DNA from 4 places in the Polycladomyces subterraneus genome. Region 4 is predicted to be linked to each of the others. Evidence: riboswitches for the same ligand, from Rfam matches in the RefSeq annotation. Region 4 holds a riboswitch; each other region holds the start of a gene.
The links. Region 4 has a riboswitch for cyclic di-AMP ahead of NWF35_RS05010 (pyridoxamine 5'-phosphate oxidase family protein). Riboswitches for the same ligand answer to the same signal wherever they lie in the genome.

Region 1 (7,326 bases), on a different contig from region 4:
AGTTCCTGGCTGAATCGGATAAACGGTGCCATCTTTCACAACCTCAATTTCCCCTTCACCCTCGATACAGTACACCGCTTCCACATGATTCTTATACCAAATGGTGGTTTCTGTTCCCGCCTTAATAATCGTATCGTTCAGCGAAAAGCCCATCCCGTCCTTCTTCAAAAGCAAACGGCGGCTGTTCCACGTCTCAGTATCCACATCATCTTTCGTTCCGATGATGTCATTCAAATGTTTGACGATCATAGTTACATGTCTCCTTTTTCACATCATCTTTTTACACCACTTCAAGCTTTCTTCCAGAATGGTCAGTCCCTTTTCAAGCCCCTTTTCATCAATTGTCAAAGGAGGCATGATTTTTACGACTTCACTGTTGGGACCGGAAGTTTCCATAATCAATCCCCGTTCAAACGCGGCCGCACATATTTTTTCAGCCAACCCGTCAACTCCGATTTCAATTCCCTGGAGAAGCCCTCTTCCTCGCACTTCACATTCCATCTCGGGATAGTGTTGTGCAAGCATTTCCAGAAAGAGTTTGACTTTCTCTCCCTTTTCCAGGATTTCTTGGCTGAACTGGTCGTCTTCCCAGTAACTGAGTGCTTCGGTTGCAGCGACAAAACCTAAGTTATGGCCGCGAAAAGTGCCGTTATGTTCTCCCGGATCCCATAAATCATACTCAGGTTTGATCAAGGTCAAGGCCAACGGGATGCCATATCCTCCAATTGATTTGGACAGACACACAATGTCAGGATAGATGCCGGCCGGTTCAAAGCTAAAAAATGGACCCGTTCGCCCACATCCTACCTGTACATCATCGACAATCAACAGGATGTTCCATCGTCGGCACAGTTCTTCAATTTTCCGGAGCCAGTCAAAACTGGCCACATTGATTCCGCCTTCTCCCTGAACGGTCTCAAGGATAATGGCTGCAGGGAGAGAAATGCCGCTGCCATTATCTTCGAGAAAACGCTCAATATAACTGACCGTGTCTGCCTCACTGCCAAAATAGCTGTCAAACGGCATGGCGATCGAATTCGTTAAGGGAATACCAGCGCCTTTTCGCTTCGATTCGTTCCCGGTAATCGAAAGGGAACCGATTGTCATGCCGTGAAACGCGTTGGTGAAACTCATGATCGTATCCCGACCGGTTACTTTACGAGCTATTTTCAGCGCACTTTCCACCGAATTGGTGCCTGTCGGGCCTGGGAACATCACTTTATAATGAAGCTTTCGCGGCTTTAAAATGACGTCATGAAATCGTTTCAGCAGTCTCTCTTTTGCTTCTGTCGCCATATCAAGGCTGTGTGTAATGCCATCATCCATCAAATAGTCGATCAGCTTGGCCTTGATTCGTTGATTATTGTGGCCGTAATTTAACGCCCCAGCACCGGCAAAAAAGTCGATATATTCCCGTCCGTCCCGATCCCACAGCTGATAACCACTCGCTTTTGTAAACACAGTTGGAAAACTCCGACAGTAGCTGCGAACCTCCGATTCCAAAGCTTCAAAAACCTTCAACGGTGAACGCAATTCGTCCGCAACTTTCACCAAATCACTCCTGGTTAAGTTTGATAATGAAACGGTCCGATCCGGAATGTCATTTCCGATTCATGAGTTCCCCCTGGGAACAGATGGGCAGGAAAACACTCCGAAACTTCACAGTCAGTTGAAAAATCCCGTGCGAATCCCCGGAATAAAGCTTGGGATGAAAGATTCGACGGAGAGACGGTCGCTTCAAGGTAACAGACATTCTTGCAAGCTTCCCGACGGATCAATGCTTTTAGGAGTGCCTTTCCCAACCCATTGCCCCGTTGAGACTCGGCCACCGCCACCTGCCACACAAAGAGGGTTTGCTGGTCTGCCGGTGGTCGAAAAGCGGACACGTAACCGACGATTTGTCCGTCCTGTTCGGCCACCACACAAGTATCCGAAAAGAACTTGCACAGCATCAGATAACTGTAAGGGGAATTGACATCCAACACTCCGGTATCCCTAACCAGGCGCCAAATACTGGTTCCATCCGCTACCTGCGGTTGGCGAAGCACCACTTTGTTCATCAACCCGGTTTCCAGATTGATCACCTCCTCCCCAGTAACGACGGCTCGACGCTATGCCAATATCCTCACGTATAACGCGTCATCGCCGGTTGAAAAAGAAAAATACCGGTGCAAACTTTCTCCCAGGAACCAAATTCCAAGGAAAAAGTCTGTACCGGTCCGTCTTTTGTACGCGGTCAGGTTAAGACTCAGATCCGCCTTCTCTGCATCGGAAAAATCAGTCCGGTGCAAAATCGGCAAATTCCTTGGATTACCCCTGCTTTAGGGCGTGTCTGGTAAATCCGTGAGGGATCAAATCCTTTCCTAGGTGAGCGAAGACCCGGAAAAGTGCAGGAATGAAATCGCGAGCAATGTCTTAAAGCGAAGCGTTCATTGCCCGGGACCTGCGCTCGGGTCGGAGCGGCCATGACCTGTCCTTGAGGGCGCAGGTGGAGCGAACCAGGAAAGCAATGGGACAGCATTTACCAGACACGCTCTAGCCAACGAGGCTGGCTGGCGGGTAGGATGGCAGAGAAGCGCTTCACGTCCCTTCCGGTGTAAATCCGGAATTCACCCCAATCACTTGGTTCCCCCGTTTCCATCGAAACGACATGAGGTAGGTCTTCAATTGTCAAAAATCATTTCGCTATAATCAATTATTAATAATTTTTATACTTATTTATATTACCATATTTACCATAATTACTCACCTTCGATAAATTCCGTTGATCACTCCGGATACTCTTTCTCCTATGTTCAGATCGGATTAATTGTTCGATGCTCCCTTTCACGCTTCGTTCCACTGCTATTCATCTCTAATTGGACATCAATCCTATCGTTTGCTGATCAAAACTACCCAAAAACTTACTTAAGCGTGGACTTTTCGGATGACTATTACCAAAAATCTTTTCAGGAGGTCCTTCTTCCATAATTCGTCCTTCATCAAAGAAAACAACCCGATTCGCCACTTCCCGAGCAAAACCCATTTCATGCGTAATTAACAACATCGCCATCTTCCCTTCAGCAGCAATCTCCTTGATCACTCCGAGGACCTCGCCAACAAGCTCAGGGTCCAACGCTGACGTCACCTCGTCAAACAACATGATCTTCGGTTGCATGACCAACGCACGGGCAATCGCCACCCGCTGCTGCTGACCGCCGGATAATTGTGATGGATAAGCGTCCATCTTATCCAGTAACCCTACTTTATCCAGCATTGTTTTGGCCCGCTCTATCGCTTCTTCCTTAGATAATCCCAATACCTTGATCGGAGCCTCCGTTACATTTCGCAAAATGTTCATGTGCGGGAACAGATTAAACTGCTGAAACACCATTCCGATTTTGCCGCGCACTTTATGCAGATGCTTTTCATCGGCCGGAACAAGCTTTCCGCCCTTTTTTTTATGCCAAAGCAACTCACCGTCAACCTCAATCGTGCCCGACGTCGGCCTTTCCAACGTCATCAAAACACGGGCAAACGTAGTCTTGCCGGACCCGCTCGGCCCAATGACTGCTACTCTTTCTGCCGGTGCCAAATCGAAATCGATTTCGTGTAGTACTTGAGTCTCGCCATAGAACTTACTGACCTTGCGGTAACGAACAATTGGTTCCGTTTGAACCGTACTCACTTTCATGCTATCGGATTTCATACGCATAACCTCAATTCCCCTTCAGTTTATAAATCCTTTTTGATTGAGTTTGAGCCATGCTTCCAAGCGGCGTACCAGGAGTGAGGAAAGGTAACTCAATATGAGGAAAAATACCCCGACGAGTGTAATGGGTTCCAAATAGCGGAATGAATTTGAGCCAATTATCTGCGCTTGGCCCAGTAACTCGATCAGCGTGATTGCTGATAAAAGTGGCGTTTCTTTAAACATCACGATCAGATAGTTTCCCAATACGGGAACAATCGGCCGGATGGCCTGCGGGAGAATAATCCGCATCCACATTTGCGCTTTTGAAAAGTTGAGAGCGATAGCAGCTTCCCATTGCCCGCGCGGCACCGCGTCAATACCTGCCCGGTATACCTCCGATAGGTAGGTGCTATAGTGAATACCCAATCCCAGCACGCCAGCCGTGAATGGAGACAACATCAACCCAAAATGAGGTGCCACATAAAAAATGAAGAACAACTGAACTAATGGCGGTGTACTGCGCACAAATTCGACAAAACCACCGGTCACCCATGACAAAAGCTTTACCTCAGACCGTCGTGCAAAAGCTAACCAAAGGCCGCAGACAAGTGCAATCAAGAAGGAGACGATCGTCGCACTAATCGTAATCTTCACTGCTTGGAGCAGTTGCGGTAAAATTTGCAAAGTAAACTTCCAAGACCACCCCACGTTAAGACCTCCCCGTTGAAAGTCTGCGCTCTAACCAGCGCACGCCCAACGTCAGCGGATAGGCGACGAGAAAATATAGGATGAGCAACAGACCGAATATTTCAGGGGTATACTGATTCATATTTGTCCGTAAGGTTGTTGCTTGAAATGTCATATCAGAGATCGTAATCAAGGAAACTAAGGATGTTCCTTTCAACAATTCGATGAGCAGATTACCAAAGGATGGTAACATAATCCGAAAAGCCTGCGGCAGGATCACACTTCGCATCCTCTGCCCTGGTGTCATGTTCAGCGCAACAGCCGCTTCGATCTGCCCCTTGGGGATAGCCAGAATCGAGCTGCGGACGATTTCTGATCCATACGCCCCAGCGTTAAGACCAAGAGCGAGTAAACCCGCTAAATCCGCCGGTAACCAGATGCCAAGCTGAGGCAGGACAAAATACAGCCAAAACAATTGAACCAGCAATGAAGTCCCGCGGAAAACTTCAACAAAAAAAACACACACCACTCGGAGTGGATAAAATCTCGACAGGCGTCCAAATCCTACCAAAAAGGAGACGAAAAAGGCCAATATGGCCGAAAAGATCGTTAGCTGAACCGTAATTCCAAGCCCTTGCAGCAAAGCTGGCAATATTTTTTCGTAGACCCCGATCGAAATCACATCCTTTCCTGTAACGATTCAAACAAAAGTGCCCCTCGTATAAATCAGAGCGTCTGTACAACTCATGCCCATGGACTGGATCTACTCAGGTTTATTTGTTGGACTCTTAAGGTTTGCACAGTTCATCAGCCTTTTTATCGGGCAAATTCACTTCGGTGAATCCGAACGGTTTCAGCACGTTCAGTAATGCATCGGACTTTTTCATTTCCGCCAATTCTCGACTGAATGCATCACGAAATTTTTTATCTTCTTTTCGGAAGGCAGCCGCTCCATATCCGAGTACACTTTTTCCGTCCACGATCGGCTGTTTGAAGTCGTTCACTTCCACGATATCTTTGGCACCGGTGGATTCCATCATGGCCCGTAAAGAAGGACCTGTCATCGTGACCGTATCCACCCGCCCGGATTCCAATGCGGAGATCGCAGAAGGCTGGTCCGGAACGATGATAATTTGATTCTCTTTTACACCCGATTTCTTCAAATAACTAACCTCAACCGCCCCCTTCATCACCGCGACCCTCACTTGCGGATTGGCGGCAATGTCTTCATAGCTGTGAAGATTCTTCGGGTTGCCTTTTTTCACAGCGATGGCTTCCCCGATTTTGTATTCAGGGTCGGCAAACACCACTTCTTTGCAACGAGTCGGTGTAATGTACATCCCTGCGGTAATGACATCAAAACGACCTGATTTCAATCCGGGAATCAATGATCCAAAGTCCACCAAAACCGGCTCGATTTTGTTAATTCCCATTTTTTTAAAAACAGAACGTGCAACCTCGACGGCCTCTCCCGTCACTTTACCATTATCATCTTTATAAGCATAAGGTTTCTCATTGGCGAACCCGATTGTGACAACCCCTTCTTCTTTCGCACGCGTGAGAGTGTCCCCGCCATGCAAGCCCAAATTAAGCCCGCTGCATGCCGTTGTTGATACGATGAAAACCAGCAATACCACGATGTTAAAAAAATGTTTCTTTGACACCAAGCTTTTCCCCCTTTGTTTTGTGTAAACAGCCTAAGTATTGAAACACCGCATGTCGATCGCCATTACTCATTTTTCGACCCGTATCCCCCCCTCCCGTTGATGAGGGGCTCCATAGCCATAGCCTCGTTACCTTTATTCCCCAGGAGAAAAATTTGAAACGGAATTTTACATCTTGCCTGACAAATCAAGCAAAAATGGTGACATCGGCATGAAAATGAGCCCCCCGTTTCACGAGTGGCCATACAGGATCAATTTCAATTTGGGTTAACACACCGCTTAATAACATGTAAGAGAGCGGCTCTGGTCTCCCTGCAAGCGGTTGATGTATGCGGATCGACATGGAGGATGACTGTAGCCACTAGACGCGATTTGATTAGGGCCTTGTCAATGCCTTCTCCTTATGTCAATGGTCCACAACTCCGTATCAACACCAGATGCATCACCGATTCCAAAATCGTTGTCATTGATCAGGGCGATAGTATGGCTGTTAGGCATGGTAATCCCTTCCACCTTCTCATAGGGATAATTCAAGGATATGAGATCAACCAGCAACCGTTTGGACGGAAAATGAATTCCCGCCTGTTTCAGTTCATCTACACTCATCTGTTCCAGCGTCCGAACACGGGTTTTTCTATCCTTTTGCCCCAGAAGAAGGTTTGTCGCATTAGAAAAGTCAGTCAAATAGAGCTTTTTTATGCTGTTTTTATCACGTTCATCCACAATAATGTGATCTTCCGCCACTGCATACATGTCTGATACCATCACATCATATTGGTTCAAACCCTGATACAAACGGGCATCGTCAGTCAAATAGGGGTACTCCGCAACGACTTTCTGTCTCTTCAGATCCATTTTTATAACCCTAAGGGTGCGGGAGCTTTTGGCAGCTTTCTGGTCCGGATTGGCCAAAGGACTCTGTACCATCGTGTAAAGCCATTTTCCATCGGGAGTAACGGTCACCCCTTCAAAACCCCGGTTCTGATTTCGTTTAGAAAAAACCGACGGGAGTCTTTCCTTCACAGGAATATAGGGGGCCAAAGCGTTTTTCGCCTCACCCTTTGGCACGATCCGTTCCAAAATGGTCCCGTCCTGTTTCACATGGACCAGGCTGGGTCGGTATTCTTCACACAGCCAGAAAGTATGGTCTCTTGGGTTATAGGTGATCCCCTCGGTATCTAGACCATATGGATCAAAAGGAAGGGGCTTTGTGCCCTCCCTGTTATACGGAGTCTCGTCCGATTGAGGAACATTGGGCAGACCGGTAATCCGATCCGTCCCGGTGACCGGATCCTGCCCTTT
Region 2 (7,326 bases), on a different contig from region 4:
CGGTTCACCCTCCACTTTCACTTGATCAGGATGTGTACCCCGGCAAGCATCGATCACCTGACGCAACAATGAAAGGCCATCCGCCCCTGTTTCCAGGAACGCAACCATATCTGTCGGGATCGCACGGGGAAACGGCATTCCCTTTTCCAACATGGCCCATTCCTGTGCAAAACCGATATCCCAAACATACCCATCCTGCACCCAACCGATCCGGGCATCGCCATGCTCTTCCGCCCGGATGTTCAACACGTCTTCTTTGATCACATAGGTTACCAAACGCATCCAACCACTCCTCTCCTCCCAGCATATGCATCAAAAGCAGGTGCTTGCAAGCCTTTTTGCGGGAAGATCATCGCAACACCCGGTGACGTGCCGGTTGCAAAACTTCATCAGCGATTCGATCAGCCGCATTTCCGGATGCCAGATTCGACATGACTCGGGCAATGTGTTCCCGACGGGCCGGTGACTCCAACCAACGCTTCATCTGTTGTGTCAATCGACCGAACTGAACCGTTTCCGCCACTCGATGGCGCAATAGGTATCTCCGGTTCGCCTCTTCCTGCCCCGGCAATGCGTTCAACAGTAACAGGGGTAAACGTTTGACCATCGCTTCCGTTATGGTGAGTCCACCCGGCTTGGTGATCAACAGGTCTGCAGCATCCATGAACAAGGGGACATCGGGTTGGAATCCCTCTACGCGAATGTGGGGTGGCAGAGAATGACGGGTCAGCTCATACATCAGGGCTTCATTTTTCCCTGTCAGCACCACGACTTGACAAATGGGGCCTGCTTTCTCCAATTCCCGTACGGTTTCGCGGACGGGCCCCATCCCTTCCCCGCCGCCCATCACCAATACTACCGGACGTTCCGGACTCAATCCCAACAAACGTCGCGCTTCCTGCTTCGACACGTTTTGGAGAAATTCCCTTTTCACGGGAATACCTGTCTCGACAATCCTGGTGGCAGATTGCCACAAACGGCGTTGCGCCTGTGGAGGAACAGAAATTCCGCTGGCCGTGCACAACACATCAGGTGCGCCCGACAGCCAAATGGGATGAATTTCATAATCGGTTACCACGCAGAATGAAGGGATGCGACGCCAGTGGGAAGACAACCACATCAATGCGAACGGATGAGTCGCTACCACCTTTGTTGGACGGAATTGAGATAGTCGCCGTACTAATTGGCGCCGGATCATCCACCCCGCCCGCTTGATCGCTTCCCCGGAAACATAACGAAACCAACGGGACTGATGTGTCCAATCATACAGATAGTGATACACTGACGGAAACCGGTTCAACATACGGTGATACCCGGTTTGGAGGAGAGGATGTGCCTTCGTCGGTATCCAGTCCAACAAATCAACGTACATCACTCGTGCGTTTCGCTGTTCCATCACATGTAACAATGCTTGTGCCGCCGAGTTGTGCCCGGCACCAAATCCCATCGACAGTAGCAATACACGTTCCATTTGGCGCCCTCCTCAATCCCACTCCTCTATCATTATGACAAAAACGACCCAATCCGTCTCCTTTCTTATCAATATCTCGCGAAAAATTGATCAATCTTTTACAATGATGAAACAGGTTGGTGGTCCAAATGGGCCGTGAGACTGCTGACAACATGTTTTGGCCACCTGCGATTCCGGGTGTGCCGATTTCCCTCTCGCTCCTGAATCACTGCGCTCAAAGGTCACGCGTGAGAAATCGGATCCCTCGGACATTGTCGACAACCTGACGACCCAAATGAACCGTGGTCTAGGGCTGGGATCGTTGACGCGCCAGCTGCTCCTGCGCCAGTTTGACCATTTCCCGTACCATGTGGCCACCGATGGTGCCGCCGATTTTTCCGGCATCGGACGTTTTCAAATCTCCGTTGTCACCGGGTTTAAGGGGTACGCCGACTTGCTTGGCCACTTCCATTTTGACCTGGTCGGGCGACAGCGGTCCTACACCCAATTCTTTGCTCATCACTTGGGCTTTCAAGCGCGCCAGGGCCGGCCGCGACTCGGGCACCAACAATCGCCTGCGCCGTTTTCGAGCCATGTTTCCACCCCCTGCGAATAGTTTCCCATCAAGAGAAACAAATGATGTGGTGGACAATAAAAGGAAAAAACCGCCCATTTGGGCGGTCGTCCATGATGAGGGTTGAGAGGGGGATTGGGCATTTTTTCTGTTCCATTGTACTTAGATGCATTTGGCCAAATCGCGTGCTTGTTGGATGGCTTTTTGCTTGATTTCTTCGGCTTTGTCCGGGAATTGCGCCATACCTTCGGCAATGACAGATTCCACGGATTCCACACCCAGGAATGACAACACGGCACGGATATAACGGTCGCCGAACTCAAAGTCCTTGGTCGGGCCTTCGGAGTAGATGCCGCCACGCGCTTGGATGTGGACAGCTTTTTTCCCTTTCAGCAGACCGACTGCACCGTTTTCGGTGTATTTGAACGTTTTGCCCGCGATACAGATGGAGTCAATATACGCCTTCATCCGCGGAGGAATACTGAAGTTCCACATCGGGGTGACGATGATGTATTTGTCCGCTGCTGCAAATTGATCGACGATCTCATTGATCCGTCCCACTTTTTTCTTCTCCTCTGCGGACAATTCCTCAAACGAGGTCCCCTGCTGCAATTTGCCCCAACCGCTGAACACATCTTCGTCCAAGAAGGGAATGTCCAATTTGTACACATCCAACTCGACGATTTGATCTTCGGGATTGGCCTCCCGGTAGGCATTCAAAAATGCCCGTCCCACCTGCAAGCTGAACGACTGGTCTTCCGGTTTGGGATTGGCAGTGATGTACAATACGGTCGCCATGTGAGCTTCCTTCCTTTCGTTTGTGGAATGGATGAGAGAGTGATGACGGATTTAAACTAACTTTAGTTACGTTGATATTATGCATTTATATACTTACTTTTGTCAAGCTAAAAATGAATAAACAATCTCCCCTCAAAAGATTTCCATACACTCCGGTTTTTACTCATGAAAAAAACCCGTCCCCAAGGGAACGGGCTTTTCCTCGTCACTTCGTGAAGATGTGGTTTCCGATTTTGGTCACCTGCGGGCGAGACCAGATCCATCCGGAAGTTGCGGTGTCCGGGTTGAAGTAGTACAACGAACCATGTGTAGGGTCCCAACCCCGGATCGCATCCATCGTAGCGCGATAGGCCGTACTATTGGGGTTCATCCAGAACTGCCCGTCCTGTACCGCCGTAAACGCACCATCTTGGAAAATCACACCGCGTACTGTTTTCGGAAACTCCGGTGAATCAATCCGGTTCAAAATCACAGCGGCTACAGCTACTTGCCCTTTGTAGGGTTCGCCTCGCGCTTCACTGTATACGGCTCGTGCAATCAACGCAATGTCTTGTTTTGAAAATCGGGAATTTACAGAATGCCAAGGCTGCCTGTGGACTTTTTTGGATACCGTCTGTTTGGATACGGTATGCCGCTTCAACGATCCCCACGTTTGGGGACCGGTAATACCATCGATCCGCAATTTATGATGAATTTGATACTGGATAACCGCTTTTTCCGTCTTCAAACCATATATACCGTCCAGCTTGCCACGGTACAGCCCCAGCTGTAGCAAGCGATATTGCAAATCCCAGACATCTCCGTTATTACTGCCGTATTGTATCATCGTCGGTGCAGCCGCTTCCGCCTTTCCGTTTCCAAACGGAACCGCTGCAACGATCACCGCAACTACTGCACCCGTGAGCACCCAAGCCCACTTTTTCCAAATAGACATGTGATTCCTCCTTTCAAGCCTCCGAGGTTAGCTGACGGGTTCGGGCAAGGAGTTGATCCCGGCCACCAAAATGGTGACTTCACCCCAACATTGATTGCATCCCCCGTACCCCGCGCCGAACACCGACGCGAAGATTCGGCTGTTCAATGTACGTTGACCATTATAAGTTGGATATGGAAACCTTTCAAGAGAAAATGATTAGAATGTAAGGTATGTATTTCCTTGGAAATCACACAACAAAAAAGCGCGGCGGAAGATTCCACCGCGCTTTTGTCGATCTTTCTTATCCGCGCGCCGCTTGGTACCGTTTGGCGACTTCGTCCCAATTGACCACGTTCCAGAACGCTTTGATGTATTCCGGACGCTTGTTTTGGTATTTGAGATAGTAGGCGTGCTCCCACACGTCCAAGCCCAAAATCGGCGTGTCGCCTTCCATCAGCGGGCTGTCTTGGTTCGGCGTGCTCGTCACGGCCAAAGAACCGTCTTTTTTCACGACCAGCCAAGCCCAACCGCTACCAAAACGGGTGGTTGCCGCTTTGGTGAATTCTTCTTTGAACCGGTCGAAGCTGCCGAAGGCTTGGTTGATCGCGTTAGCCAGCTCTCCGCTCGGTTCGCCGCCACCGTTCGGGCTCATGATTTGCCAGAACAGGCTGTGGTTCGCATGACCGCCACCGTTGTTGCGCACGGCCGTACGAATGCTTTCCGGTACTTGATCAATGTTGCGCAGAAGGTCTTCGATGGATTTTTCCGCCAAGGCGGTGTGACCTTCCAACGCCGCATTCAAGTTGTTCACATACGTGGCGTGATGCCGGCCATGGTGAATTTCCATCGTTTGCGCATCGATGTGCGGCTCCAAAGCGTCATAGGCATAAGGCAATGCAGGCAGTTCGTGCTTGGCCATGATTCACCCTCCAATATGTAGGATTTGGTCCTTTTTCATCTTCGAAAAAGGACGGGCACTTACATCCTTCCCGATTCTATTATGCAAAAAACGTGGAATTATAGTCAACTTAAATGTATGAAAAGTGGGCTTTCGTTAAGAATCCCGCCATGTGTTGATCAGGTCCACAGGTTCCGATTTTTGATCGTGATGGTGCGCATCATCTTCCCGGCTCGCTCCACTTGCTCCCTGCAGGGAAGCAAACAAGGCCGCTTCGGATCGGATACGCAGGACGCGGAGAAGGTGCTTCGCTCAAAAGAAAATTGACCGCCGATAGCGTCCTGCGTTTTTTACGGTTCTTCTTCGGCCGGTCTTGGCCAGTCGCTCACCTGGGTAACATTCCTGCCTGACTAGGGTGACCGGACAGGCACAGGGCCACTTTGTCAGCAGTCCCAGTGGACAAACACCGGTTTACCGTCCGGTTCCGCTGATAACGCGAGACAATTCTGTCACATCGCGTACAATATAATCGGCGCCCAACTCCTCAAACTTGGCCCGCGCGGCCTCTCCGGTCAATCCCGTCAACGTGGCTGCAAACTTGCAACCCATTTTTCGGGCCGCCAACAAATCGGCAACCGAATCCCCCACGATCAGCACTTCTTCGCCTTTGGGCAACGGCAAATCGACGGTGAGCACTTCCGCATCCGCTTTGCTCCGACCGAAATATCCTTTTAAATATGTGTACGGTTGCGGTTTGCCGAGCGGGGCATGTTCCGGATGCGCCCGTTCAGCCTGAATCACATCATCTGCGGTGACGATCCGTTCCAGATCAAACGCATCATACAATCCAAGGGCGGTAAGCGGCACTTCCGTCTCGATCAGCGGACGGCCGGTTCCCAATCCCAACACGATGCCCTCTGCTCGTAACCCGTCCAGCACATGTCGAATCTCCTGGGGATCGGCCAGTGGAATCTCCTGATGCAAAAATCCAGTTTTGCCCGGTGTGACTGGTGCTTTGCCTTCCACCTGCCGGTATCGGTCGTCACCCAGATACCATTCCTGAAACACATGACGCCCCAACTCCCACAACGCGCTTTTGGGCGAGAACACCTCGGTTTCCACACCCAACCACGCTTTCGCCAACGTATTGAAATACGCGATCAATTCCTGTTTGGTGGCGTTCGACTCGGCCAATGCCGGGATGAACGCGCCAAACTGTGGCTCAAACATGATGCCCGCTTCACGCAACCGTCCGCCCAACTGACGCAACACATCGGCTGTGACGGGGCCGTTCATCGCTTCCGCCACCCACTCCGGCCGCTCGGCTTGAATTTGTTTCAACAAGCGGAGCCACTGCAGGGAAAACGTCATCTGAACCATATCCCAGTTGGAGTTGATCCCCCGCGTTTTGATCCAATCCAACACCCTGTCGCTGTCAAACACCAGTTGGCGCAAGTGACGGATTTTTTCCTCGGAAGGTTGAGTGTTAAACACATCTCCCCGCAATCCCAAATAACGGGGATTGTACAACAGCTCCCACACAGAAAGTGCGGAAGCGTCAAAGCATCGGTCTTCGCTTAAAAACACCCCATCCACGTCAAACAAGATCATCCGATACAACAACTCTTCCTCCTCTTTTTCACCTACTTCCTTTTACTTTACCAGAGGATCGCATCAAAGCCCAACTGTTAATTGTATGAATTCGGTTAACAAAGAAAACCTTCCGCATCGGTTCCATGATGAACCGGAACGGAAGGCTTATCAGGCATTTTCGCTGAAAAAAGGACACCCCGCTCTCCGGGTAGCCCTTCCATCATTCGGTCAGAAGGCTTCGCTCATTAACCAATCTTATTCATATCCCAAATACCATTTCATCCTTTTCTCGATTGCTGTTGAAATGGAACCCGTTCCGCCAAATAGGTAAACGGTATTCAACGGCCCGATCTGCGATCTCACTTCGCTCAGATGAGCTTCCACATAAGAATGCAACCGGTCGGAAGGAGTGAGGAACAGCGGCGTACCGGACATCGCGGCCAGCGGCGCACCGGACAAAGCATCCGTGAACACGTCTCCTCGTGCCAACGCGGCGGAATCGGTGTACAGACCGAAATAACGGGCCACATTGACCGACACGTCATAACGATCCACCCCGTAAATTCGATCCACCTCGCCCCGTTTGGCCAGTTGGGCCATGACACGGTCACTCACCGTGGCTGGACCGCCCGCGATGATGAAGCGACGAATCTCAGGATGGGCTTGGAGAAACTTGGTGATTGCCCCGGGGACGGCATCCCGTGTCACCAGCAGCAACGGATACCCGTTGAGACCCGCGGGAACGGAAGCGGACAGCGCATCGGAAAACACCGTACCTGACGCGATAACGGCCGTATCGGTCGGCTGCATCTGGACTAAGCGTTCCGCCGTGTTGGCGGACACTTCAAACCGATCCGCCCCCGAGATGCGCTCCACCACGATACCCATGTTGGCCAATTCTCCGCGCACCTGAGTGGACACCGATCCCGTCCCGCCCAGTATCACGGCATGTTTCGGCTTCAATCGTTCGATTTCCGCTTTTACCTTGCTAGGCAGATGATCCGATTGCGTCAGCAACAGCGGCGCTTCCATCCGTGTCGCCAACGGGGCGCCGGATAGCGCGTCTGGATAAGTCAAACCGCTTGCGATGTACACTG
Region 3 (7,326 bases), on a different contig from region 4:
TCGGTCTGAGCAGTTACGGCTATGATCTGCGTGTGGCAGATGAATTCAAGATATTCCATAATGCGCTGAACTCCATCATCGATCCGAAACAAATCGATTCCAACTCTTTCATCGACTTTAAGGGAGATGTTTGCATCATCCCGCCCAATTCGTTTGCATTGGCTCGGTCGGTAGAGTATTTTCGCATCCCGGAAAACGTCTTGGCGGTGTGTGTGGGCAAATCCACGTACGCTCGGTGCGGCATCATCACCAATGTGACACCGTTCGAGCCGGGATGGGAAGGACATGTTACTCTGGAAATTTCCAATACGACGCCGCTTCCCGCCAAAATCTACGCAAATGAGGGACTCTGCCAAGTACTGTTTTTCGAAAGCGATGAGGCGTGCGAGGTATCGTACCGGGCCAAACAGGGAAAATACCAACATCAACGGGGAATCACCTTGCCCAAGGTTTGATGGGGTCAATCAACACTCCTTTCATAAGAAAGGAGTGTTTCTATTTGGAAGGAATGACGTTCGCTGGCGGGGAATAAAAGTGGCAGCGATCACACATCAACAAGGGGATCAATCATGAACCGTGCTGATTTGATCAAAAAGTTCGACAAACAGGCACGTTGGTATGAAAAGAGGCGGATCCAACAGGCACAAAAAGAGTGGAGGCAAAAACTCCTTTATTCTGCACGAGGAAATTGCTGGAAGTGGCGGTGGGAGCCGGAGCCAATTTTTCTTTTTATCCACCCGGTGTGAGAATCACCGCGGTCGACTTCAGTCCAGAAATGCTGAAAAGGGCTCGGAAAGCTGCGGATGAATATGGGATTGAGGTGGCGTTTATCCAGTCCGACGTCGAAACGCTCACTTTCCGCCCGATTCCTTTGATACTGTGGTGTCCACCGTTATGATGATCCCGTCGGGGTGCTCAATCGATTCAGTCGGTGGTGCAGGAATGACGTCCTTATTTTGTTGATGGAGCATGGTCTCAGTTCCAACCTGTTTCTTTCCTTCCTGCAAAAAGCTTTGGATCCGTTGGCCTACCGCTTGGTGGGATGTCATCAGAACCGGGAAATGATGAACCTCATCTGTTCATCTGATCTGGTGGTGGAAAAGGTGGAATCCCACTGGGCGGGTGTAGTTAATCTGGTATGGGCGCGCGAAAGTGATGTGAACGAATGAAAGCCCGACCTGCCATTCGGCGCAGATCGGGCTTTTTTTTGACGGATTTATTTGCGTAAATGAAACGGTACCGTGGAGACGACCACGTCTTTTCTCAACAACAGCAGGAAACGGAGCCATAGCGCGGATTGGTTGTGCAAAAAGCGATGCCACCATCTGCGCGGGATGAATTCGGGGATCAGAACGGTAATCATGTTGTCCCCAGCTCGTTCCTGAACCAGGTCGATGAACCGCAACACGGGACCGTTGACGCTCCGGTAGCGGGAGCGGGTGACAACGAGTCGGACACCGGGATCCCACTGCTCCCACTTTTTCTCAAATTTCTCCGCATCCTCTTCGGTGAAGGCCACGTGAATGGCCACCACGTCGTCTCCGATTGTCTTGGCGTAGGCGATCGTGTTGCGAACGACGCGGCTGATGCCCCCGACAGGAATGATGATCACGTGATCTTTCTTTTCCGGTTTGTCAGCAGTAATGTCAATGCGCAGCTCTTCAGCGACAGCCTCATAGTGTTTCCGAATGTGGTAAAAGGCGAAGATGAACAGCGGAATCACCAATACTACGATCCAAGCGCCTTCGGTAAATTTGGTGACAGTGAAGATCAGCAGGACGATGAACGAGACGACCGCACCCGCGGCGTTGATCGTCAATTTGCGCATCCAGCCCGGGTTGCGCTGCTTCAACCTGCGTACCACCATTCCGGTCTGTGCCAAGGTGAACGACAGAAAGACACCGATCGCATACAAGGGGATTAATCGCTCCACATCTCCCTTAAACGCCACGATCAAAGCGATCGCGGCCAGAGCCAACACGATGATGCCGTTGGAGAAATTAAGCCGGTCTCCGCGGGAAGCAAACATCCGCGGCATAAATTTGTCCTTGGCCATGATGGAGGCCAACAGCGGAAAACCCGAAAAACTGGTGTTGGCTGCCAGGATCAGGATCAGCGCGGTTGTCCCCTGGATGTAGTAATATGGTAGCGTTCTACCGAACGTCTCTTCGGCGATCTGGGAAAGCACCGTCTCCGTCGTTTTGGGCGTGATGTGGTACAAATATGCCAGCAAGCTGGAACCACCGAACAGCACGGCCAGCAATAAGCCCAGAAGCGCCAGCGTGCGTGCCGCATTCTTCGTCTCCGGTTTTCGGAAGGTGGGAGTGGCATTGGAGATGGCTTCCACCCCGGTCAATGCGGAGCATCCGGACGAAAACGCATGCAACAACAGGAACCAACTGAGACCGGCAGGAAAGGTGTGCGTCACCGGCGGGACGTTAGCGGGAATACCATGGATCGCTACATTACCCAACCCCACGATCACCAAACCAAGCATGCCGAAGATGAACAGATAGGTGGGGAATGAGAAAATCGTGCCGGATTCACGTATCCCTCGCAAGTTGAGGAGCATGAGGAGCAGGACGAAGAAAACTGAAATCATCGTCCCATGCCTGTGTAAAGCCGGAAACGCTGAAGTGATCGCGTCTGTCCCGGCCGAAACACTGACTGCCACTGTCAGTGTATAGTCGATCAACAGCGATGCACCGGCGATCAACCCGGCAAACCAACCCAGGTTGTCCGTCGAAACGATGTATGCACCGCCCCCTCCGGGGTATTCGTAGATGATTTGCCGGTAGGAAAGGATGAGCAGTGTCAACAATCCGATAATCGCGCCGGATATGGGCAACGAATACCAAAGCGCCAGCACGCTGATCGGAGCGAGTACGAGTACTCTTAGGATCTGCTCCGTGCCGTAAGCGACCGACGACAGCGCGTCCGATGATAAGATAGGGAGCGCTTTCCAAACCGGCAGTTTTTCCTCCTGCAGTTGCTCAGTGCGAAGCGGGCGCCCGATGATCCAACGCTTCAGCGAGGTCAACATTACATTCACCTTCCCCAGATGGATTCCGTTTTTGTTGGAAACGCAAAAAAGTCATTGAAGTGCCCGCTTCAATGACTTTTGGTCATGTGAAGAAGCACACTTCCCTCTCAGCACGCTTACGAGGTTAGCTGACGGATTCGGGTCCGTGAGAGTGACCCTACCGGTGATGGCACCGGATTCACCCCAAAAATTGGTTCCCCCGTTCCTTTACGGATTCAGCGCTCGGAGTGTGAAACTGTCGGGTATTAGGTTTTGTCATGTTTAGCATTCTAATCCGTTTACCGGAACCTGTCAATCAAGAATTTTTAACCGGTCCTTAACCAATAGGCAACCGTTTTTGTCGAATCAGGAGGGTTCGTCTGCGATTGCAATCGCCGACAGAGTTGCAGATGGTTCGCGCTTGGACGAGTGGGACGCTGCTGACGGTGAAGGGTGTACGGTTGTCTCGCCCGGACCCGGCGAAAATCCTGGCGGTTTTGATGCGCGATCGTTTTATCGCCGTCAATTCGTGCATTGGATCGCGACAGCGGACGGGCTTCGCGAGGTGTCGGCGAAACCACCGCCCCCATGGCATGTATTCGCATGGTCAGACCGGATTCGGCGTAGCGGGGCTGAAATCCTGACACAAATGTATCCGGCAGAGATCTCCGGTCTGATTCGCGGATTGGTGCTGGGAGAGAGAAAAGCGGTGCCGGAATAGTCATGGATATGGTGTACGGCATACGCGGCGGCATGTGTATACGCATTGTACGCATGGACGGGCAATGCGCTTCATCCCCATCGGCATCGCTGGTGTTCGGCGGTGTTGCTTACGGGTCTGATCTGCTACTCTTATCATCCTTTTCACGGGGAGACTGAGGCGCGCATTATCTTTCTCGACGTAGGGCAGGGGGACTGCGCCGTCATCGAGACACCGCGAGGACAGGTCATCGTAGTGGACGGCGGCGGGATGGTGTCTTTTCCGCAAAAGTCATGGCAACGGCGGCAACATCCCTACGACGTGGGAGAGAAAACGTTGGTTCCGTATCTGCGTTATCGCGGCATCCGGCATATTGACTACCTCATCATGACGCACGGGGATACGGACCACATCGGAGGATTGCAGAAAGTGGTGGAACAATTCCCCGTTCGCCTCGTCCTGCGTAATCCCCACCCACCCCGTACAGCGACGGAACGGAAATTGATGCGCACTTTGATCGAACACGGTGCCCGCATCACCGCACCTTCCCCCGGAACGGCATGGACTCTGGAACCGGGGGTTACATGGCAGTTTCTCCATCCCGATCCGGCTCATCTCTCGACCGACGGGCGGACCAACAGTGATTCCATTGTTTTTTTGCTGCAGATCCAACACTTTCGATTGCTGATGACGGGGGACATCGAGCAGGAAGCGGAAGCGGACATAGTGGGAAAGTGGCGCTTTCCACCGGTAGATGTGCTGAAAGTGGCCCATCACGGAAGTCGTACATCGACAGGTGAATCATGGCTTGCGCACGTCCGGCCCGGTTTTGCCGTGATCTCGGTCGGCCGGCACAACCGGTTCGGCCATCCGGCTCCGGAAGTGATTCGCCGCTTGCAAAGCCATCGGATTCACGTGTGGCGGACAGACCGTGACGGGGCGGTGACCATCCGGATTCGTCCGGCCGGTTGGACGGCGGAGACAACATTGTCGGTGGCTAGATGACATCACATCGGATGGTTGGCCGTTGCAAACAGTCGTGTCATTGTTCTGGGGCGTGTCTGGTTATTCCGTAAGGGAGAAATGTTTTCCTATGCGAGTGATTGACCAAGCCATGTCTTAGCGAAGACTCGGGAAGCGCAGGATTGACTTGGACAGTATTCACCAGGCAAGCCCTAAAAAAGCGATCTTCTTCCTGTGAGTGTTCTTCTCGGATCGGACCGGCTTGTCCGTCTATGGTACAATGGGGAATGAATTTGCTCCCGGGAGAGCGTACCGCAGTCCGGATTCCAAGAAAATAGCAACCTTTGATACCCCAGGACCGTCTGGTAAATTAGGAGGGATAGATGTGGTCGAAGCGGAATGGGTCAAACGGGCGCAAGCCGGCGATCGCGAGACCATGATCCGGCTGCTGCGGGAAATCGAGACACCTGTCTACCGCACGGCCTATTATCTCCTGGGAAATGAGCAGGATGCGCTGGACGCGACCCAAGAAGCACTGCTGAAGATCTATCATCGGATTTCCACTTTTCAGGGGCAATCCCGCTTTGAAACTTGGGCGCAACGCATTGTGACCAACATTTGTATCGATCAGTTTCGCCGCAAATCGAAAGTGGTACCGATGCCGGAAGAGATGCAACCGGTGGATACCGAGGCGGAACAGGCAGTGCACCAATCCCATTTTCATTCGGATCTGAAAATGGCCATTTCGCAATTGCCTGATCAACAACGAACGGCTGTCGTGTTGCGCTATGTACACGACTACAGTTACCAGGAAATAGCAGAAACGATGGATTTGCCCATCAATACCGTAAAATCCCATTTATTTCGCGCGCGCAAACAATTGCAAGTGCTGTTGGCGGAATACAAGGAAGGGGGTGTCGCACGATGAGGTGTGAGGACGCGCTGGAATTGATTCAGCGGAGTTTGGACGAGGAATTGTCCGAGGCGGAACAGGAACGTCTCCAATCCCATCTGTCCGTGTGCACCAGTTGTTCGGATTTTCAATCGCGGCTGAAGCGACTGGATGAGCATTTATCTCTCCTACCCCACGTCCATCCGCCTGTCAGCGTGGTCGACCGTATCCTGCCACAGTTGGAAAAACCAATGCCGACACGTACCTTCCGCAGATGGTTCACCAAAATGGGATGGATCAGCGGGGGGATCGCTGCAGCGATCGCAATCATAATCGGTGCCATCTTCACCCAATGGGGGATACCGGAAGAGCACACGCCTCCAAAACCGCCGGTTGCGACAAACCCATCCGGTGGTACCTCAGCGAAGGACCATCCCTCCTCCGGCCAACAACCTGTTGTCGGAGCATCCGTGGAGGATACGGGAGACAAGGCCGAATGGTCGCCCCATCGGCGCTATCAGGCGGTGGTATCCGGCAACCGCGTAGAAGTGCGTACAAGAGAAGGGAAGTTGTGGTATCGCTCTTCCGCTTGGCAAAATGGAGGCAAAGCCCAACTCAGTTGGGCCGATGATCGCAAGCTGATCGTTCTGATCGTTTGGCATGGAAAAGACGGTCAAGCAAAATCGGTGTTAAAAAAATACGATGTGGTTCACAAACAAGAAGAAAAGTAGAAGGCGGAGCAGGGGGGACTGCTGAATGTACCGCACTTTGGCGCGGGAGATCATGAAGGGGCATATTGAGCCGGTTTATTTGTTATACGGCAAAGAAAGCTTTTTGATCGAAGAGATGGTTCACTTGTTGCGTAAACATGTCCTGCCTTCGGAGGATCCTTCCTTTCATGAAGTGATCCTGGACTTGGAGGAAATCCCGGTGCAACAGCTGGTGCAGGAGGCGGAAACCCCCTCATTTTTCGGTGGGCGCCGGTTGGTGATCGGTAAAAATGCATGGTTCTTGACTGCGGCCAAAGGGAAGGACAAAGTGGAGCACCAACCGGAAGAGCTCCTGCGGTATACAGAAAATCCCTTGGAATCCAATGTCATGGTATTGATCGTACCCGCTGAAAAACTGGACACACGAAAAAAAACGGTGAAAGCGTTGGAAAAAAACTGTTGCACCGTCGCTTTTCCCCCATTGGAAGAAAAGGAGTTGCCGGGCTGGGTGGCCAAACGGCTGAAACAAGCGGGTGCATCAGCCCAACCGGAAGCTGTTCGGCGGTTGATCCAGTTGACGGGGAACGATTTGCGCATGTTGGATCAGGAATGCAAGAAACTGGCCGCCTATGCCGGGAGTGAGGAGATCACGTCGGAGATGGTGGAACTGCTGGTTCCACGGACATTGGAACATGACGTATTCAAACTGGTGGATTGTGTCGCGCGGCAGAAAACGGACGAGGCGCTGTCCATCTTGTACGATTTGTTGTATCAGCGGGAGGAACCGATTCGAATCCTCGCCTTGCTGATTCGCCAGTACCGAATCATGTTGCAAGTGAAAGTGTTGGTTCAACAAGGAAAATCGGAGCGCCAGATTGCTTCCATCCTTGGGTTACACCCGTACCCGGTCAAACTGGCTGTGCGTCAAGGGGAGGCATACTCCGAGAAAGCGCTGCGCTCCTTACTGTTGGAAGCCATTGAAACTGATCAGGCCGTCAAGTCAGGAAAAATAGACAAAGTGTTGGCATTGGAACGGTTT
Region 4 (7,326 bases):
ACAGAGCCACGGTTCCAGTCCGGCACGCCGGGCGCACGCTGCCGTCAGCCGGGCGTGGTTGGACTGCGGGCTGCCCCCGGTGATGACTGTGTCACACCCCTTTGCCAACGCATCACCAAGCAGATACTCCAGTTTGCGCACCTTATTTCCACCAAACGCAATCCCGGTCAGATCATCCCGTTTGACCCAGCATTCCTTCAGCCCGGTGACCCGCTCCAATCCGTGCAGGCGGTGCAGCGGTGTCTCTCCCCACATCAGTGGATAGCGGGACAAATGTGTATCCACCTTGTCACTTCCTTTATAAATCCAAGATGTTTTCCAGGCCGTATACCAGACGATCAAATTCCATCACTTTCTCAATAGCCAGCTTCACACCCGGCATAAACGACTCCCGGTTCAATGAATCGTGACGGATCGTCAACAACTGCCCCGGCCCGCCGAACAGGACCTCTTGATGTGCCACGATGCCGGGAAGACGTACGCTGTGGATGCGGAATCCGTCGTAGTAAGCACCGCGCGCTCCTTCCAACGTCTCTTTTTCCTCAGGATGTCCTTGGCGAAACTCATTCCGTACATCCGCGATTAATTCTGCTGTTTTGACGGCTGTGCCTGACGGTGCATCCAGCTTTTTGTCATGATGCAATTCGATGATCTCCACATGTGGCAGATACTTGCTTGCCTTTGCCGCAAATACCATCATCAGTACCGCGCCGATGGCGAAGTTGGGCGCTACGATCGCCCCGATGCCCTTTTCACGACAACGTGCATCCAATTGTCCCAAATCCTCCCGCGACAGGCCACTGGTGCCGATCACGGGGCGAACTCCTGCTTCCAACGCGATTTCCGCATGACGCCGCACCACATCCGGTGTTGTGAAATCCACCAGAACGTCGGGACGGTCTTTGGCGATCGCTTCTTCCACCGATCCGATAAATGTCACACCCAGTTTACCGATACCCGCCACTTCTCCCACATCTTGTCCCACTGCGGACCGGGAAATGCCACTGACCAGCGTCATTCCTTCTTCCCGATGCAACAACTTCACCACTTCTTGTCCCATGCGGCCGCTCGCCCCGGCCACCGCGACACGAATCTCACTCATTGATTACTCCCTCCCCTATATGCGCTCATGCTTCAGTGTTCGTTTCGATGCGGGTCCAACGATTGGCATCTCGTGTGTTATATTTGTGCATGACGCGGTCAAACGCCTCTTCCAAATCAATACCGAGTGAATTGGCGAAACAAATGATGATAAACAGGATATCACCCAATTCCATGTCGATGCTGTTCTCTGCTTCACCCTCTTTTTTCGGCTTTTCTCCGTAGCGGTGATTCACTTCCCGCGCCAGCTCGCCCACTTCCTCCGTCATGCGGGCCAACATGGACAACGGTTGAAAATACCCTTCCTTGAACTGACGAATATATCGATCCACTTCTTGTTGCATGTCGTACATCGTTTTACGATCCATTCTGTAAACCCTCCTCAACCTCCTACATGTTACCCCATTTTGAGATTGGAAGACAAATCCCTCATCCATCCTTTACAGATCCTCATTGATGCTGCAATAAACCCCCTTGTATAATATAGCAGGTGAGAAACTGGGCATTTTAAACATGGAAACGAAGTAAAGGCGGGATCATATGAAAAAACACGTCAAAAACATTGTACTTATCTTGTTGGGTGCATTTATCTATTCTGTCGGCGTCAATTACTTCGCCGTCAACAACCGATTAGCCGAAGGCGGATTCACCGGTTTGGCGCTGCTGGCACACTACCAATTGGGCATCTCACCGGCGCTCTTTATTTTCCTCGTCAATATCCCGCTTTATTTCATCGGGTACAAAGTATTTGGGAAACATACGCTCATCTACACCCTGATCGGTACCAATGCCTCGTCTTTGTTTTTACAACTGACCAAAGGTTGGGGTAGTCCGCTCGATGACTTGCTGTTGGCCGCCTTGTATACCGGTGTACTGGTGGGCGTCGGATTGGGGCTGATCTTTCGCGTTGGTGGAACCACTGGCGGCGTTGACATCATCGCCCGTCTACTTAACAAGTATTTCGACTGGAGCATCGGCCGAACGTTTTTCTTGTTCGACCTGGGTGTATTGACGCTGTCCTATGTGTATATCGGACGAGAAAAAGCGATGTATACCATGGTTGCGGTCTTTGTTGGCGCACGCGTCGTCGACTTTGTCGTTGAAGGATTGAATTCAGCCAAAGCAGCGACCATCATCTCCAACTCCGCCGTCTCGATTTCCAACAAGATCACCCAAGAAATGAACCGGGGTGCCACCCTGTTAAAAGGGAGAGGCGGCTACACTGGGGTGGACAAGGAAGTCCTTTACGTGGTCGTCAACCGGAACGAATTGCCCCGTCTGAAACAAATCGTCCACTCCGTCGATCCGTATGCGTTCGTGGTCGTTCACGATGTTCGGGACGTGTTGGGAGAAGGGTTTACTTACGAAAGCCCGGAGGAAACTAAAATGCAGTGACCCCCGTTTGGACGGGGGTTTTTTGTTGAAGCAGAAAATACGATCTGTCTGACGAATATAGAGATAGGCTGCATATGACGTAGTTGTTTGGGGAGGAAAAATGAGAAAGGCGCGCTTTCTTTTTTGGTTTCTTTTTGTCTATAGCATGACAGTCATTTTTGAGTATCTAAAGTGTTACCTGGTGAAATGGGATTTTCCGATTCACCCCCTTTGTTTGGATCCGCTGGATTGATGGATTGTTCCAATTCCGGTGTCGGTTGTGGCTGTTGGGATTGAGATTCTTCGGGAGCGAAAAAAAAGAAAAAATGAAGCACAATAGTACCACGTTACGGTAAACGCACCGCCCGATACTTCTTCCAACTGACATAAGTCAGCACGGACACAATCACCCCGCCTACCATCAGCATAAACGAGACGATCGGCGTTTCCCATTCACCGTACATGGCCGTTACTTGTTCCTCCGGTCCGTAAAACAGCGGATTCAGCATCCCACGAAAACGGCTCACCCCACTGCGCAGCAGCGCGGGATTCCACGTAGGCCGCGATTGCTTGCGCAGAAAGGATAAGACCGAATCCACCTTGGTAACTGTCGTTGGGGTACGTGAGATCACGATAGCGGGGCGAATCAGTCGATAATGATCGAGCAGAGCATCTACCGCTATGCGCGCACGCACTTGATTCCCGGCGTTGATCGCCCGTTCGATGTCGGCCAAATCCCGTTGCAACACCGAGTAATACTGTCTCCACAGCGGCTGATTGGGATGCGTCAACGCATCAAATGCCATCCGCATCCGAAGCGCCGCTGCCATCAATGTGGTCGGGTTGGGACGTACGCGGTTCAACTCCTGTTCCATTTCTACCAATGTTTGCGACAACGTACGGATCTGCTCCACCGACAACCCGAGGGGAGACAAATTCGCACGCGAGAAACTACGCGAGAGCGCCGTCAACGCATCGCGTGCGGCTAATAAATCCCCACGCTGCACCAACTGATACACCCGCTCCGCCTGCCGCGCCCACTGCATCGGTTGCGTTTGTTCCATGGCGATTGCCGACTCTGATCCATAGCTGTGCAATATGACGAAACTGCTCCACAATATGACCAACAAGCCGGTCCATCTCTTCCACATGTGAACCTCTCCCGATTTGAAGAAGATTCCTTGTCCATACAGTCTATTCATAGAAATGGACGAGATATGTATGCATTTTTTCGTGGGACAGGGTTTGGTTTCATTTCCTTGTGGGGAATTGAAGTAATAGTTGGTTTTGTTTGTGAAGCAAACTAGTTTAAATAATTGATACATTGTTTTATGATGGATGTAACCAAATAAAAAAGCCGTTCCCGTCAAATCAATCGGAATCGGCTCCATGTTGAAACTTTTGACTCAGTGCCACCGTGATGACTCAAACACCATCACACCATACTGGGGTGCTATAGAATTATCTGAAACAACTGAGGTCACTCTTCGGAAATAAACTTTTGCCCCAACGGGGTGACGATTCCATCCATGCTGATCGAATTTTTCTCTTGATGATAAGTTTGAAGATCTTTCTCCCCCTTTTGACTGGCCCACCGTTGGAGAGTCTCACGCTCACCCGAATAGGAGAAGTAAGGAACGCTGTATCCGCATGACGTTTTCACTTCATATATGTTTACATAGATGATTTGGCGTGCTCCCGGAAGGAGATCGAAGTGATGAATCAATTGATTCCATTCAGATGAATCGGGCAATATTACGCGCCCCCTTCCATACAAGCGCAGGATCATGGGAGGACCTTCAAACGCAACAAACATCAACGTAATCCTTCCATTCTCCTTCAGGTGGGCACTTGTTTCGTTTCCACTGCCTGTCAGGTCCATATAGGCCACTTCTCTTGGCGAAAATATGCGCAGCGCATCATATCCTTTCGGAGAAATATTGATGTGACCCTCTTCACTTAAAGGAGCGGAACCCACAAAAAATATGCGCTGTTTCTTGATGAACGCTTCATGCTCCGGGAGTAAAGCCGGAAAAAGCTTTCCCATGCCGATCCCCCTTTACTGAACGAAATTTTTTATCAAATATATCAGATGATTTCGTTTAACAGAAGTTAAACTTCGAACAACAGGATCATAAAAAAGCCACGAGAAGACATCCTTCCCGCGGCTTTTTTGGCACAACAAAATAGCCATGCTCTCGCACGATTCTCCACCCTTTTATAACGCTTACGAGGTTAGTTGATGGATTCGGGTGGCTGAGAGTCACCCTACCCGGGCATCAACCCGGGATTCACCCAATGCAATCCGTGTCGGATTCAATCAGGTCGAACCTTCTGAAACCATACGGATTTTCCGGTAACAGGCTGGTCGTAAGAAATGACAAAATGCAATACCGTCGCAGAGGATGACGGATTGATGTACTGATGCGGCACATCACCGTTGAAGCGGATGGCATCATGTTCGCACAGTTGATACCGCTCCCCCTCGATTTCCACATCAAGCCGGCCGGACATCACCGTGACAAATTCCACCACACCGGGAGGATGTGCTTCCGAACGGTAGGTACCGTACGGCTGCAAGTACCCTCGGTACAACTCAAACACATGCGGTTGATGCGAACGGAAAACGGGCTCAACCTCAAATTCTTCGTCGGGATCCGACAAGACGAGCCCCTCTCTTTTTCTCGAAACGGCCACATCCGTCTCCACTGATAACAAGGCGGTAACTGGAACGGACAAACCGTTGGCGATCTTCCAAATCACCGAGAGAGTCGGGTTGGCTTCCCCGTTTTCAATTTTAAGTAGCGTCACTTTGCTGATCCCGATTTGCTTGGCCAACGCTTCCATACTCAAACCGCGGTGGACACGGATTTTGCGCAGGTTGGCGCCCACCCGTTTTCCGATGTGCTTCTCTTCCCATGGATTTTCCATCCTGCTGTTTTTCCCTCCGAGTATACAGCGAAATGACGTTTTCTTTCGATCAGTTGTATATTATAATGAACCAAAAGATAAATAAAGTATACCATCTGATCAAAAAAGGGGTGATACCCATCGCAAAGAACACACACACCCAAAAAATCACGGTAAAATCGGAATTTACTGCAGGGGTATTGTCGGCCATTCCCATCGTGGTAGGATACCTTCCCATCGCCGTTGCGTTTGGCATGATCGCCCAGCAGTCCGGAATACCGCCCCTTTTGTCCGTTTGCATGTCGGGCTTGGTTTATGCCGGAGCCAGCCAGTTTATGGCCGTCAATATGCTATCGACGGGAGCTGGAGCGTTGGAAATCGTACTGGCGACATTCGTATTGAATTTCCGCCATTTTGTGATGGGATTATCCCTGATGAACAAACTGAAAAAGATGCCCGTCGCATGGAAAATAGCCGTCTCCAGCGGCATCACGGACGAAACCTTCGCTGTCGCTTCCTTAAAAAAAGATATGATCGGCAAGTGGTTTCTCGCGGGACTGGTTCTCACTTCCTATGTCACTTGGGTGATCGGTACCCTGATCGGGGGACTGCTATCTCAGGTCATTCCCCCGAGTATCAGTGAAAGCATGTCGGTGGCGCTGTACGCCATGTTTATCGGATTGTTGATCCCGGCGGTCAGGGAGAATGGAAAATGGGGGATGATCGCCTTGATCAGCATGGGGCTCAACACGGTGTTGGGCATGTTTCTCAGCAGCGGTTGGTCGATCGTGTTGTCCACCGTACTGGGAGGATTGGCCGGAGTTTGGTTGATGAGGAGGAAAAAGGGATGACAGACCATCTACTGCTCATCATTTTGGGCATGTCGGTGGTGACACTGATACCTCGATGGCTTCCTGTATGGATCATGGATCGTATCACATGGCCCGATTGGGCACGGGAATGGCTCGACAGCATCCCGTATGCGGCCTTGGGAGCATTGATCTTTCCCGGAATTTTATCCGTCGCCAAAGGAGAACCTTGGATCGGTTTGGCAGGTGGGATTGTCGCCGCAATCCTGGCGTATTGGCGACTGCATATCATGTATGTCGTCTTTGGATCGATTCTGGCCGTGATGATGGCGAAATCATTTTGAATCCAAACAGCCCAGCGGAATTCCCCTTCGTCCGCTGGGCTGTTTTCATATGCTAGATCGGTTCATTCCACTGGTGGGATGAAAATATGAATGAAGAAAGTCTGTGTTGCAAACTAGTTTTTACTTTAAGATTGTGAGAAGTCTTCATTCTTCTCACCGACAACAATCGTTATTTGGTATCGTGATAAATGAATACTCACTCGGAGGGTTTAATGGAGTCAAGTCTGTTGGATCTAATTGGTTTTTCGAGTATTCACCAGTCTGAAAAGCTAACTGAAATGTGTGATCACACATTCATTTGAAAAGGGTTGTCTGAATGGCCACATCTTAGAACGTATCCTGTGAGTCTTAATCTAGCTATCCGCACCGCTTGGGACATTGTTTCCCAATTTGTTGCGACAAGATGCGAACCGCCCTGCCCAGCTTCGATACGTCAACGAATAGCCTGGTTTCCTCACCGATATAGATCGCCTTCACCTTTACCCTGCACCACAATGCGCCGAAGATCCGTTGATGACACCGGGTGTTCCGGGTGGAAATGCGGAGGATTTGAAGCACTTTTTTCTCCTGAAAAGGCACACAAAGGGATCTCAACACATTTCTAACCACTTGGAGATCACTTCTTCTTTCCAAATCGGGAGGACCGACGACCAATCTGACCAGATTGAGTTGATGGCGCAGTCTTGTTTGAAGATAACCAGTGATATTGACCTGTTTCCCTGCGATACCGCTCAAAATGCAACTCAGTGTACGATCCTTGACCATAAAGTTGACACTCCACACGGCTG

Region 1: linked by a shared signal. The riboswitch ahead of ectA (diaminobutyrate acetyltransferase) and the one ahead of NWF35_RS05010 (pyridoxamine 5'-phosphate oxidase family protein) in region 4 are both predicted to bind cyclic di-AMP.
Region 2: linked by a shared signal. The riboswitch ahead of sleB (spore cortex-lytic enzyme) and the one ahead of NWF35_RS05010 (pyridoxamine 5'-phosphate oxidase family protein) in region 4 are both predicted to bind cyclic di-AMP.
Region 3: linked by a shared signal. The riboswitch ahead of NWF35_RS12850 (APC family permease) and the one ahead of NWF35_RS05010 (pyridoxamine 5'-phosphate oxidase family protein) in region 4 are both predicted to bind cyclic di-AMP.

What each region holds. Positions count from the first base shown of each region.
Region 1 covers NZ_JANRHH010000037.1:56,597-63,922, forward strand. Annotated here, with positions in the region: partial or broken gene NWF35_RS10355 (ectoine synthase) at 1-249, opposite strand, end outside; gene ectB (diaminobutyrate--2-oxoglutarate transaminase) at 268-1,521, opposite strand; gene ectA (diaminobutyrate acetyltransferase) at 1,566-2,084, opposite strand; cyclic di-AMP (ydaO/yuaA leader) riboswitch at 2,523-2,672, opposite strand; gene ehuA (ectoine/hydroxyectoine ABC transporter ATP-binding protein EhuA) at 2,855-3,694, opposite strand; gene ehuD (ectoine/hydroxyectoine ABC transporter permease subunit EhuD) at 3,710-4,381, opposite strand; gene ehuC (ectoine/hydroxyectoine ABC transporter permease subunit EhuC) at 4,383-5,042, opposite strand; gene ehuB (ectoine/hydroxyectoine ABC transporter substrate-binding protein EhuB) at 5,149-6,024, opposite strand; gene NWF35_RS10390 (esterase-like activity of phytase family protein) at 6,412-7,326, opposite strand, start outside.
Region 2 covers NZ_JANRHH010000031.1:74,877-82,202, reverse strand. Annotated here, with positions in the region: gene NWF35_RS07440 (fumarylacetoacetate hydrolase family protein) at 1-153, opposite strand, end outside; gene NWF35_RS07435 (MGDG synthase family glycosyltransferase) at 350-1,471, opposite strand; gene NWF35_RS07430 (alpha/beta-type small acid-soluble spore protein) at 1,758-2,045, opposite strand; gene NWF35_RS07425 (FMN-dependent NADH-azoreductase) at 2,187-2,822, opposite strand; gene sleB (spore cortex-lytic enzyme) at 3,028-3,756, opposite strand; cyclic di-AMP (ydaO/yuaA leader) riboswitch at 3,758-3,907, opposite strand; gene NWF35_RS07415 (superoxide dismutase) at 4,040-4,657, opposite strand; gene NWF35_RS07410 (HAD family hydrolase) at 5,108-6,247, opposite strand; gene NWF35_RS07405 (cell wall-binding repeat-containing protein) at 6,485-7,326, opposite strand, start outside.
Region 3 covers NZ_JANRHH010000047.1:16,936-24,261, forward strand. Annotated here, with positions in the region: gene dcd (dCTP deaminase) at 1-455, shown strand, start outside; gene NWF35_RS12840 (class I SAM-dependent methyltransferase) at 743-898, shown strand; gene NWF35_RS12845 (hypothetical protein) at 957-1,169, shown strand; gene NWF35_RS12850 (APC family permease) at 1,217-3,043, opposite strand; cyclic di-AMP (ydaO/yuaA leader) riboswitch at 3,141-3,274, opposite strand; gene NWF35_RS12855 (hypothetical protein) at 3,444-3,743, shown strand; gene NWF35_RS12860 (ComEC/Rec2 family competence protein) at 3,789-4,727, shown strand; gene NWF35_RS12865 (RNA polymerase sigma factor) at 5,071-5,613, shown strand; gene NWF35_RS12870 (zf-HC2 domain-containing protein) at 5,610-6,308, shown strand; gene holA (DNA polymerase III subunit delta) at 6,334-7,326, shown strand, end outside.
Region 4 covers NZ_JANRHH010000021.1:39,492-46,817, forward strand. Annotated here, with positions in the region: gene NWF35_RS04985 (1-aminocyclopropane-1-carboxylate deaminase/D-cysteine desulfhydrase) at 1-285, opposite strand, end outside; gene dapB (4-hydroxy-tetrahydrodipicolinate reductase) at 299-1,102, opposite strand; gene NWF35_RS04995 (nucleotide pyrophosphohydrolase) at 1,128-1,469, opposite strand; gene NWF35_RS05000 (YitT family protein) at 1,642-2,496, shown strand; gene NWF35_RS05005 (sporulation protein YpjB) at 2,823-3,626, opposite strand; gene NWF35_RS05010 (pyridoxamine 5'-phosphate oxidase family protein) at 3,956-4,522, opposite strand; cyclic di-AMP (ydaO/yuaA leader) riboswitch at 4,685-4,862, opposite strand; partial or broken gene NWF35_RS05015 (helix-turn-helix domain-containing protein) at 4,915-5,406, opposite strand; gene NWF35_RS05020 (AzlC family ABC transporter permease) at 5,472-6,236, shown strand; gene NWF35_RS05025 (AzlD domain-containing protein) at 6,233-6,538, shown strand; partial or broken gene NWF35_RS05030 (hypothetical protein) at 6,896-7,326, opposite strand, start outside.